DNA from 2 places in the Undibacterium sp. GW821-FHT11B02 genome. Region 1 is predicted to be linked to the other one. Evidence: predicted binding sites of a transcription regulator. Region 1 holds the regulator's gene; the other holds the start of a gene.
The links. Region 1 encodes LexA, which represses DNA repair genes until DNA is damaged. Its sites were predicted from a motif close to ACTGTATNNNNATACAGT; they were not measured.
Positions count from the first base shown of each region.

Region 2: the regulator LexA is predicted to act here: its motif matches at 1,536-1,553, upstream of imuA (translesion DNA synthesis-associated protein ImuA).

Region 1 covers NZ_JBXASD010000009.1:281,389-286,702, reverse strand. Annotated here, with positions in the region: gene AC1RVX_RS20460 (replicative DNA helicase) at 1-45, opposite strand, end outside; gene rplI (50S ribosomal protein L9) at 236-688, opposite strand; gene rpsR (30S ribosomal protein S18) at 715-999, opposite strand; gene priB (primosomal replication protein N) at 1,009-1,308, opposite strand; gene rpsF (30S ribosomal protein S6) at 1,340-1,708, opposite strand; gene lexA (transcriptional repressor LexA) at 1,973-2,629, shown strand; gene AC1RVX_RS20430 (DUF4279 domain-containing protein) at 2,980-3,408, opposite strand; gene AC1RVX_RS20425 (hypothetical protein) at 3,601-3,870, opposite strand; gene AC1RVX_RS20420 (HEAT repeat domain-containing protein) at 3,851-4,531, opposite strand; gene AC1RVX_RS20415 (tetratricopeptide repeat protein) at 4,531-5,175, opposite strand; gene AC1RVX_RS20410 (FGGY-family carbohydrate kinase) at 5,278-5,314, opposite strand, start outside.
Region 2 covers NZ_JBXASD010000002.1:43,649-48,962, reverse strand. Annotated here, with positions in the region: gene AC1RVX_RS03480 (Y-family DNA polymerase) at 1-783, opposite strand, end outside; gene imuA (translesion DNA synthesis-associated protein ImuA) at 791-1,525, opposite strand; gene chrA (chromate efflux transporter) at 1,658-3,031, opposite strand; gene AC1RVX_RS03465 (hypothetical protein) at 3,201-3,428, shown strand; gene AC1RVX_RS03460 (nuclear transport factor 2 family protein) at 3,588-4,076, opposite strand; gene AC1RVX_RS03455 (winged helix-turn-helix transcriptional regulator) at 4,142-4,642, shown strand; gene AC1RVX_RS03450 (Pls/PosA family non-ribosomal peptide synthetase) at 4,795-5,314, opposite strand, start outside.

The DNA of each region.
Region 1 (5,314 bases):
GGGGACGCGTATCGCGTCAACTTGAGGATCAGAACCAGCTTTCATGGCGCGCATTATAACCGTTAAATCAAATTGCCAGACAATACAACGTGAGGGAAATAGGCTTGTTTGTGACAAGATTGTGACAAGATTGTGACAAACACCACCAAAGCAACAAAACAAGAAAAAACATCCCCCACACAACAAAAAAGCCGGGATTTCCCGGCTTTTTCTTCAGCAATTTGCAAAAAGCAAATTAAGCGTGCTCGCCCAATACAGAAACGATAACGTCAACAACTACGTCCGTATGCAATGCAACGGAAACACTGTGATCGCCAGCGATCTTCAAAGGACCTTGTGGCAAACGTACTTGTGCTTTTTCAACCGCAAAACCTTGTTTTGTCAGGGCTTCAGCGATGTCAGAGTTAGTAACGGAACCGAACAGACGGCCATCAACACCAGATTTCTGGGTGATTTGCACTGTCAAACCAGACAGTTTTTCGCCCAGAGCTTGTGCTGCTGCCAATTTGGCGGCTGCTGCTTTTTCCAGTTCAGCGCGTTTTGCTTCGAATTCAGCAACAGCAGCTGTCGTAGCACGACGAGCCATACGTTGAGGAATCAAAAAGTTACGGGCATAGCCGTCTTTTACACGAACTACATCACCCAGATTGCCGAGATTAACGACTTTATCCAACAGAATAACTTGCATATTTTTCTCCTTTACCTTGTCGTCAATTACGCTGTGTGCAAATCAGTGTATGGCAGCAACGCGAGGTAACGTGCACGTTTGATTGCTGTATCAACTTGACGTTGGTACAACGCTTTAGTACCTGTCAGACGTGCAGGCATGATTTTGCCGTTTTCTTGCACGAAGTCTTTCAGTGTGTCGATGTCTTTGTAGTCAACTTTTTCTACATGTGCCGCAGTGAAACGGCAGAATTTTTTGCGCTTGAACAAAGGATTTTGTTGCTGACGCTTTTGCTTCAATTTGCTTTTGTCGAATTTTTTACCGAATGCCATTTTTGGCTCCTAATCTAGTAAAGGTGTCCCGAATTCAGTGACATGAAAAACGAGACTTTTGCTATTGCGATTTTTGCGTGCTAAAAAACCAGTAAATTCCACCGGCACATCCAGAGCAATTTCATTGAATTGGCGGGAAATCTCCCCTGCCGCTACCGCTGAAATTTCAAACTCAACCTGTCGAACTGTGTTCGCCTCACGAGTTTCCGAACTGTGCATCAATGTCGCAGAAGCTATCGGTATACCGGCCGGTGTGTACCGCAATGCGGTTTTCTCTACGATCCGGGCTACAAGCTTCAGCTGATTCACTATTTTTTACACGACCTCTGTCAATGAATAATTAAGCAGCAGGCGCTTCAACACGTTGCGCTTTTGCAGCATCTTCCTTCTGAACAGCTTTCATCATTGGAGAAGGTGTTGTTTCTGCTTTTTTCAGTTTGACTGTCAGGTGACGCAAGACAGCATCATTGAATTTGAATGCTGTTTCCAACTCGAGCAGAGTTTCAGCATCGCATTCAATGTTCAAGCAAACATAGTGCGCTTTCGCCAGTTTTTGAATCATGTAAGCCAATTGACGACGGCCCCAGTCTTCAACGCGATGGATTTGACCACCACGAGCTACAACACTTGCCTTGTAGCGTTCGATCATTGCAGGAACTTGCTCGCTCTGATCGGGATGTACGATAAATACGATTTCATAATGACGCATATATTCTCCTTGTGGACAATAAAAATAGCCCGCCTCGGCGTCAAGACGAGTGCGGGAAGAGGAAAGCCGACAATAATAACCCAGTTTTTCATTTTGATCAATTAGATCAGTGACTTAGCCAGGCAAAGCCACCATTTGCCTGTTTGAATGACGTAATTTTTCACATTTTTGCTGCTCTTTGCGGATTTTGACTTGCATATTCAGCTTTACTGTATAAAAATACAGACTGCTTGCCTATACAGCACATTCACATTAGAAATCACCATGCTAAAACTTACTGCCCGCCAGGAACAAATCCTTAACCTGATCAAGGACGCCATCCAAAACACCGGATTTCCCCCTACCCGTGCAGAAATCGCCGCAGAACTGGGATTCCGCTCCACCAATGCCGCAGAAGAACATTTGCAAGCACTGGCGCGCAAAGGTGTGATCGAGATCGCCGCTGGCACCTCGCGTGGCATACGCCTGCTGGAATCCGAACTATCCAGCCACATCCCCGGCATACAGATGGCCCTGCCACATCCGGCACTGATGCAACTAAGCCTGCCACTGGTTGGCCGTGTCGCTGCCGGCTCCCCCATACTGGCCAGCGAACATATAGAATCCACCTACCATGTGGACCCCGCCCTGTTCTCTGCCAAGCCTGACTTTTTGCTGAAAGTACGCGGCATGTCCATGCGCGATGCCGGCATACTTGATGGCGATTTACTGGCAGTAAAGAAAACCGACACTGCCCGCAATGGCCAAATCGTTGTCGCCCGCCTGGGCGACGATGTGACTGTAAAACGCTACAAGAAAACCGGCGACCTGATCGAACTGATGCCAGAAAACCCCGATTATCCCATCATCAGGGTTGGCGATACCGAAGAAGATTTTGCTCTGGAAGGCCTGGCAGTCGGCCTGATGAGAAACTGGGTTTGAGGACAGCCTGGGTGTGATCCTCCCCTCTCATCCGGATCACGCCTGGCTCGTCCTCAAACTTTTTTGGTAGTACCAACATCAAAGGTCAATAGGCAGTCAATCATCATATCGTTCGGGGGCGTCATGCCCCTCTCTTTTTCACACAGCATTCAACATGAGGACAATTTATTGTCGGTATGATTTAAGTGAGGCTGGGCACACTAAATGCCATGACGGCAAAGTGAAAAAAAGTCTGCTCAATCTCGCAAAAATCGGACGATGCCAATTCGGGAGAAAATACGATGGGAGCGAGGTGTGCCACGCGCCCGCAAATTATTACACTATCGCGTCAACGGTATTTACATGATGCATTACTTTAAAAATGCGCCATATGCATCCAATTGAATAGAAATCTCTAAATCAGAAATCCTGCGAAGGATTTGCCAATCAAAGATTAATCCAGCAGTCCCTTCAAAAAACCATCCAATAAAAAAGTTCATTTGACCACCGGAAGACGTCATTTTAACAATGTCGCTCTTTTTCGACTCCAGTAGGTCAAGCGTTCGATTGATGGCAGCCTCCAAAGTATCATCCTGATCAAAATCTAATGTGCATGTACAAAAAGACTGTTTGTGTACTCCACCCAACAATCTGCCGTCTTTAGTTTTTCTTACTTCCCCGGCAGTATTCCACTTCCATGGAATCAGTCCAATAAGATCAGAAAATACCAATAAATCTAGCTCAGGATGCGTCATCCTTAAAGATAGAGAAAATTCTTTATTCTTGTGTGGTGCCGTCATCAACAATCATCCCTCTTATTTCCATTCCCTTTTCGATCATTCTTCTCCACTTTTTTTCAGGCCATTTTATTTGTCTTGGTGCTGCGGTTAGCAACGGCGTCATAGCTGAAGCTCTGGCTGGTCTGGGGCGTCAGGTAGCCTCGCCTTTTTGGTCAGATTTTCTGAAATTAGATCAAATCGAAGATACTACAATTAAATTCGATTTTCTATCGCTTCAAGCTTCAAAATAGCTTGCTTAAGAGGAATCGGTGAATCTTCCCCAAAATCATTAAGTAACTCACTTAATACAGGCAGCAGTCTTTTATCCCCCAAATTACCCGCCGCTTCAAAAACAGCGATACTTATTTCATATTGGCTAAGCTTATCGATTATTGCAGGCAATACACGTAAATCGTGCCACCCTGCGAGAGCACAAATCGCCTCTTCCGATATCTCATCGTCCTTAGGATACAGCCAATTCAAAAAAACGATCTCGCACAGCACAGGAATCGACATCAAGGAGTTTTAAGCCTAAAACGGCCCAAGAAACCACCTCAAGATCAGCATCATTTGTCAACATTAGCAATGGACCAAGACATTTTTTATCACGAATATTCCCTAGAGCAAAAGCAACGGAAATTCGCATTCCTGTATCTTTTTCATTTGCTGCGCTTATCAAACAATCGATACTTCGATAGTCACCAAGATAACCAAGTGCTGTAATTGCTTCAGCCTTGACGTTCGATTCAGCATCACTCTTTACTACCTCAATCAATAACGGGACAGTCTCATCAGCAAAAGGACGATCAGGCGTACCTAACTGGCCCAAGCAAAATGCTGCCACCTTTCGACGTGAACTATTTACGTCCTTCAGAAGATCAATAAGAAACTTGAAGACCTCATTAGTTGCTCCACTCAACTGAAGCTGCTTCGCAGCAGCAAATTGCCTCATTATGTCCTGCCCATTTAACTCAGTACATAATTGTTCATTATCAAAAATCTTCATTTCCGCCCATAAATCAGACTCAATATCGCCCAACTGCGATTCGTTAGGTAACATAATTAAATCCATTAGCGCTTTATTTTTAGCATTTCTTCTTCGTGATTTTATCTTTTGAGACTCGGGAAGGTTTGCAACCTTCATTAATGAACTTGGTTAATAATTTTTCGTAACTCCAATGCCAACTTCAGTGTTTCATCCAATCCATTCAAGCCCTCTAACGCATTTATTGCATCTTCATAATTTGGAGTGATTTGTATTGCATTCTCAAAGCAAAGAATTGCTTTTTTGTAGTCTCCCGTGGCTCGGTAAGCTAGCCCTAAATTAAATAGAGCCTCATCTTTTTGATCGTGCCCACCAAATTGCGCAGTCTCAAAGCATGTAATTGCCTCATCAAACTTACCTAGAGAAACTAAATTTTCCCCTTTTATGACCCAAGGCCAACCCGAGTTATGCCCCAAACACTTGGTGCCTATGTCAAACCAAGCATCCGCTTCTTTGGGAGAGCGGTAATCCTTGATAAGAACACCAATTTGCATTGCAATGAATCCCTTGTAACCTTGCGGAGCAAGTTCATAAGCTTGTGTTAACGCGCTTAAGCCCTCATTATGCCTGCCAAGTTCGCGTAATGCCTCGCCGTAAATCGCCCAAGCACTGGCGTGTTCTGGTTTGCATACCAAATATAGTTGCAATAATTCCACTACATGAACTTGATGTCCTGGAATTTCTGACTCTACTTTAGCCCGATGAAAAATTTCATCCAGAAACTCTAAATCAATTTTACTCATAGGTAATGTCTCTAGTTATGGGCAAAAGTCTTTAATGTGTAAAACCTGCACCTACCCAACCCAATAAATCCATCCAACAGCAAACCATGCTCCCATGCCATATCAATGCATTTTGGGGTAGCCGGTAATTTGCTGTATC
Region 2 (5,314 bases), on a different contig from region 1:
TGCCAGGTGCTGTACCGTCAGCCAGCCCAGCAACTGGGTCAGCAGGCTGCGGGCATACATCAGCAGGGCATCCGCCTGCTCGATACGGTCGGGCAATTCCACCTTGGCCTTGAATTCGGGCGGTGCGACATGCCATTGATGCAGTTCAGTTTGTTCGCCGTAGGCAGCATCGAGTTCATGCAGGATGGCTTTGCCACAGCGCCTTTGCAGGCCAGGTCGCGGTAGTTGCCGCAAATCTTGCAGACTGTGGCAGGCTATGCCCTGTAATAATTCCAGCGAATCCTGTGCTGCTGCCAGCAGGCCAACGGGCAATCGGTCCAGATGTTGGGCTAGCTTTTTACTGCCCAGCACATGCTTGCCCACGCGCTTTTTCTGTGCAGCCAGCCTGGCAAAAAGCCATGCGGCCCTGGCCACAGGGGCTATGCCTGTGTTTGCCGTCAGGCCCAGGGCCTGCATGGTGACCTGAATACGCTTGCGCAAGGCGCGGATGCCGCCAAACAAACTCAGGCTGGCGCTGATATCGATGAGAATGCTATCGTCTTCTGCCAATGTCACCTGGGGCGAGTACTGTAGTAAAGCGGTGGCACTGGCCAGCAAATCTAGTTGCTCTTGCTGGATGTCACGCTGAAAGCAGCGAATATCAGGCAACAACATCTGTGCACCACCCGTGCGCATGCCCGGGTAGACACCAGCCTGCCGGGCTGACTTCGAGACTGCACTGACCCGACCCTGCTGAAGCACTGCACTGGGCATGGTTTCTTCGACTCCAGGCCAGTGTTTCACAAACACTTCAAGCTGGAGCATGGGCAGGTGTACGGCGAGCCAAAGTGGCGGACGTTGCGCCAGCGTGCCTGTCTGCCGTAATGTTTTCTTTGTTAGTATGGGCATGTGAGTACAAATAATGATGGGCTGCTATACGCAGAGTCAGCGGGCGATCACGCAAACCACCACGGCGCTTGATCATTGCCAGTTCCAGCCCGCCGACGACAGGCCGCAGACTTAGTCGCAATGGCGCCGGTGAGGGCAGCGGTGCCATTTGCATGCTGCGCATCAGGCAAAAAAAGGTATCTGAACTTTGGGCCGCCAGATGCAGGCGACGCAGTGTTTCACTGCGTACCTGCGATTGCCAGAACAGCAGGGCACCGCAACTGCCGTTGCGTAACACCTGTTCAGCTGCCCAGAATGCATTGGACTGCTTGTTGCAAGTGATCCAGATCAACTGCGAGGTTTCTAAATGGGCGCAGGACAATGCCAGTGCCTGCGGTGTATAAGGCGGTGTCAGCAAGACAATGGGGCGACCCTGCAATTGATTCAGCGCCGGTTTTAATAGCGTCAGTTCAGCAATGCCGGCAGTGGGCAATAGAATTTCCGTTAACTGCCCCAAAGGCCAGCCACCACCGGGTAATTCAAGGCGCAATTCAGGAAAACCGGTATCCAGATAAGCACCATGACCACGCGCCAACTGTGAGGCACGCCACAATGCGGGATGTATACCTTCGGCGACAAGTGGGGAAAGACTGGGCATGGTAGATTATACTGTATAAATATACAGTATATGTAATTCTGCCTGAAAGTTCAAACACAAACTCGCCGCTTATTTGGGACTGTTGCAGCTTTATCGTCGACTTGCTGCCTTATAAGTTTCTGCTGATACCCGTCAAAGTAGTGTCTTGACGATAAGCCCAATGACTGCACATGCACCTATGACATGTATTACATTCCGTTTGAAACGCAGCAAGGCAATGGCGGCAGCGATGGCGATCAGGGCAGATATCCAGTCCAGCGTGCCGGTAAATCCCTGGGGCCAGATCACGTGATAAGCAAAAAACAAGGCCAGATTCAAAATCACACCTACCACGGCAGCTGTAATTGCCGTCAGAGGGGCTGTGAAATTGATATCGCCATGAGTGGTTTCCACCAGCGGCCCACCAGCCAGGATGAACAGGAACGAGGGCAGGAAGGTAAACCAGGTTACCAGCGCGGCAGCGACTGCACCAGCCAGGAATAGCGAGTCTGGGCCGAATACGGCTTTCACATAGCCACCGACAAAACCCACAAAGGCCACCACCATGATCAGTGGACCGGGTGTGGTTTCACCCAGTGCCAGGCCATCTATCATCTGGGTCGGCGTCAGCCAGCCATAACCAGTGACGGCACCCTGATAGACATAAGGCAGTACTGCATAGGCACCGCCAAACGTCAACAAGGCTGCCTTGGTAAAAAACCAGCCCATTTGCGTCAGTGTATGGTTCCATCCATAGTTTGCTGTCAGCAAGCCCATGGGAATGGCCCACAATGCCATGCCTGTGATCAGTACCCAGAATAACCGGCCCCAGCTAAACCGCGCATGCGCGGGTGTGGGCGTGTCATCATCAATCAGCGCCGGACCATAGGAGGTGTTGGCATTGCCGTGGCCACCGCCGGTCTTGAAATGTTCCGGTGCCAGCTTGCCACCTATATAACCAGTCAATGCCGCCAGCATAATGATGACTGGGAAAGGGATATCCAGAGCAAAAATTGCCATGAAAGAAGCGGCGGCAATACCCCATAAGTAATTGTTTTTAAGCGCACGAGAACCTATGCGGTGTGCGGCTTGTACCACAATCGCTGTGATTGCCGGTTTGATGCCATAGAACAGACCTGCTACCAGGCTCAGATCGCCATAGGCGATATAGAGCCATGACAGAGCAATCAGTATCAGCAGGGAGGGCAGCACAAATAATGCGCCAGCAACAATGCCACCACGGGTTTTATGCATCAGCCAGCCTATATAGGTAGCAAGCTGCTGCGCTTCTGGCCCAGGCAGGACCATACAGTAATTAAGCGCATGCAAAAAGCGCCGTTCTGAAATCCAGCGGCGGTTTTCCACCAGTTCCTGATGCATGATGGCAATTTGCCCGGCAGGGCCGCCAAAGCTGATGAAACCCAGTTTTAACCAAAAAACTAAGGCTTTCCCAAAACTGATTGAGGTTGGTGGTGTGACTTGCTCCAGAGAAGGCGCGCTGGATTGTGTCATAGGAGGTAGCGTCATTCTTTATATTTTTGCTTGTCTATAGATGAGGTCAGAAAACGACATTAAAATAAATACTGATTGCATATACAGTATTTTATGTTAAAGTTCGTTCATGGACGAACAACGCTGCGTAATGATCTGCTTACTGTCCTTCTATCATTCGTAACCGACATGGAGATTAACTATTATGGCAAACCTTGAACAGTCTTTTGACACACGTTTTAGTCTGCAATTTGCACCGACTTCCTTTTTGATGCGTCTGGGCCGTCGTGAAATATTTGTCTGCCGGGATTTTCGTCAGCGTTCTTACTATGTTAACCCCATGATGGATTGCAGCACCGGCGTGCAGGCAGGCCATCTGGAAATTCTGTTGTTCCGCAAATGGCTGGTGATACTGTCAAGAGCACATTGGTAATCGCATCAACTTATATCCAGCGCTATGGCACAATTTTACTGAAAATGAATGTCAATATGATGTCAATCACAAGCGTTTACTGCCTGTGAACAAAGCCGGGGTTTTCTGCAGCATCCAGAATGTGCTTTGTTTGATGCGCGCTGATTTGTAGCCGTACTTTCAGCCCTGCAAAAAAGGCCCCGGCCCGGGCCAGGCAAGATCGGTGATGGGGGCGACCAAAGCTTCCTGACATCCTTGACCTGCACTCCACGACAGGTAGCGACTGCAACGCTGGGTATCTTCCAAAGTATGAATGTAGCTGACTTTTCCCCACTGCATACGCATGAACTGCATCACGATATTCTGGTAAGGCCCATTCGGTTGGTGGGGAACGATAAAGTCCAGCACCACATGAATGCGGGTATTCCATGGCGGGCCAAGGACGGCAACTTCTCTTACTTCAAAGCGCAAGCCAGGAAACAGACGGTACAGACGTTCCCACCACAGCCGCATCGTGGCTGGCGAGTTTCGCAGGCCGGAAATGGGGGAGTCTCCTTCAAATCGATAAACAAAATTGTCTGCGAGGCCATCAATCATGGGTGTTACATCACCGGCGCTGATAGCGGCAAAGATCTTGCGCAGTTTTCTTTCTACAATATAGGCATACATGGCAAACTTTCACTGGCATAATGCAAGTAATGTAAACAATTAACTTGCTTCAAGCAAGCTAAATTATGGAAAGAAGTTCTTTTGCCGATTTTTCTTGCTCCATTGCACGTAGTCTGGAAGTTATAGGCGAGTGGTGGACATTATTGATTTTGCGCGATCTGTTTCTTGGATTCGAGCGTTTTGATGAAATCCAGCGCAATCTTGGCGTTGCATCCAATGTGTTAACTGCCCGCCTGAAGCACTTGCTGAAGCAGGGGATAGTTGAACGTCAGACGGATGTTAACGATAAACGGGTCTGGCGTTATACGCTGACACCTCAGGGTCGTGATTTATATCCGGTATTGCTGGCTTTGACTGCCTGGGGAGACAAATGGCGTACTCCCAAAGGGCAACAACCTTTGCTGATACGGCATAAGACGTGCACACATCTCACCAGTGTCATACCTGCCTGTGCCGTATGTGGAGAGGTCTTGCATGTTGATGATTTGCGGTTTGAACCCGGACCAGGTGGTCGCGAAAGTGCTGGTGCAGCGCTGATAGGGCAGGTTATAGGTCGACAAAAATAAGGCCGATATCGGCTTGGTCAAAATAAACGTCAGGTTGCTCTGGCCACCTCTGTAGATTGAAAGCAAATACTGTAATTCCTGGCTTGCCATTTTGTTTTATGACAAGCCAGGGCGTACAAGAGCAGGTGCAATAAATCAGCTGATCAATTGGATCATGCCCCTGTCATGGCAGCTGGACAGCCATGCCAGCTTGAGCCCGCCGGTATGAATTCCCCTTTCATGACCAGTGTCAGTGCACCCAGGCTGGCATCGTCTGCCACCACTGCGCTATACAAGACGGAACTGCGTGGCCCCATGTATACGCGCTCACCGATGCTGACATGATCAATTTTCATGACGCGATCTTCAAACAAATGGGTTTGCGGACAGGCCAGGGCATTGATTTCGCTATAGGAACCAATACTGACGCAATCAAATTCGGTAATGTCGGTAGTGTCCATATAAACACCACGTCCGATTTTGCAGCCCAGCATATTGAATACCACTGGCAGCCAGGGTGTGCCACGCAAATACCGCATGAAATTTGGAACAGCTATCCCTTCATACAGATTGGTAATACCTTCTGACAACCAGACAAACGGCGTCCACATGGGAACGCTGCTCTTCTTGTAACGGAAAATAAGCAACCATTTCAGCACCAGAACAAAGACAAAACTGCCTACGCCATATAAC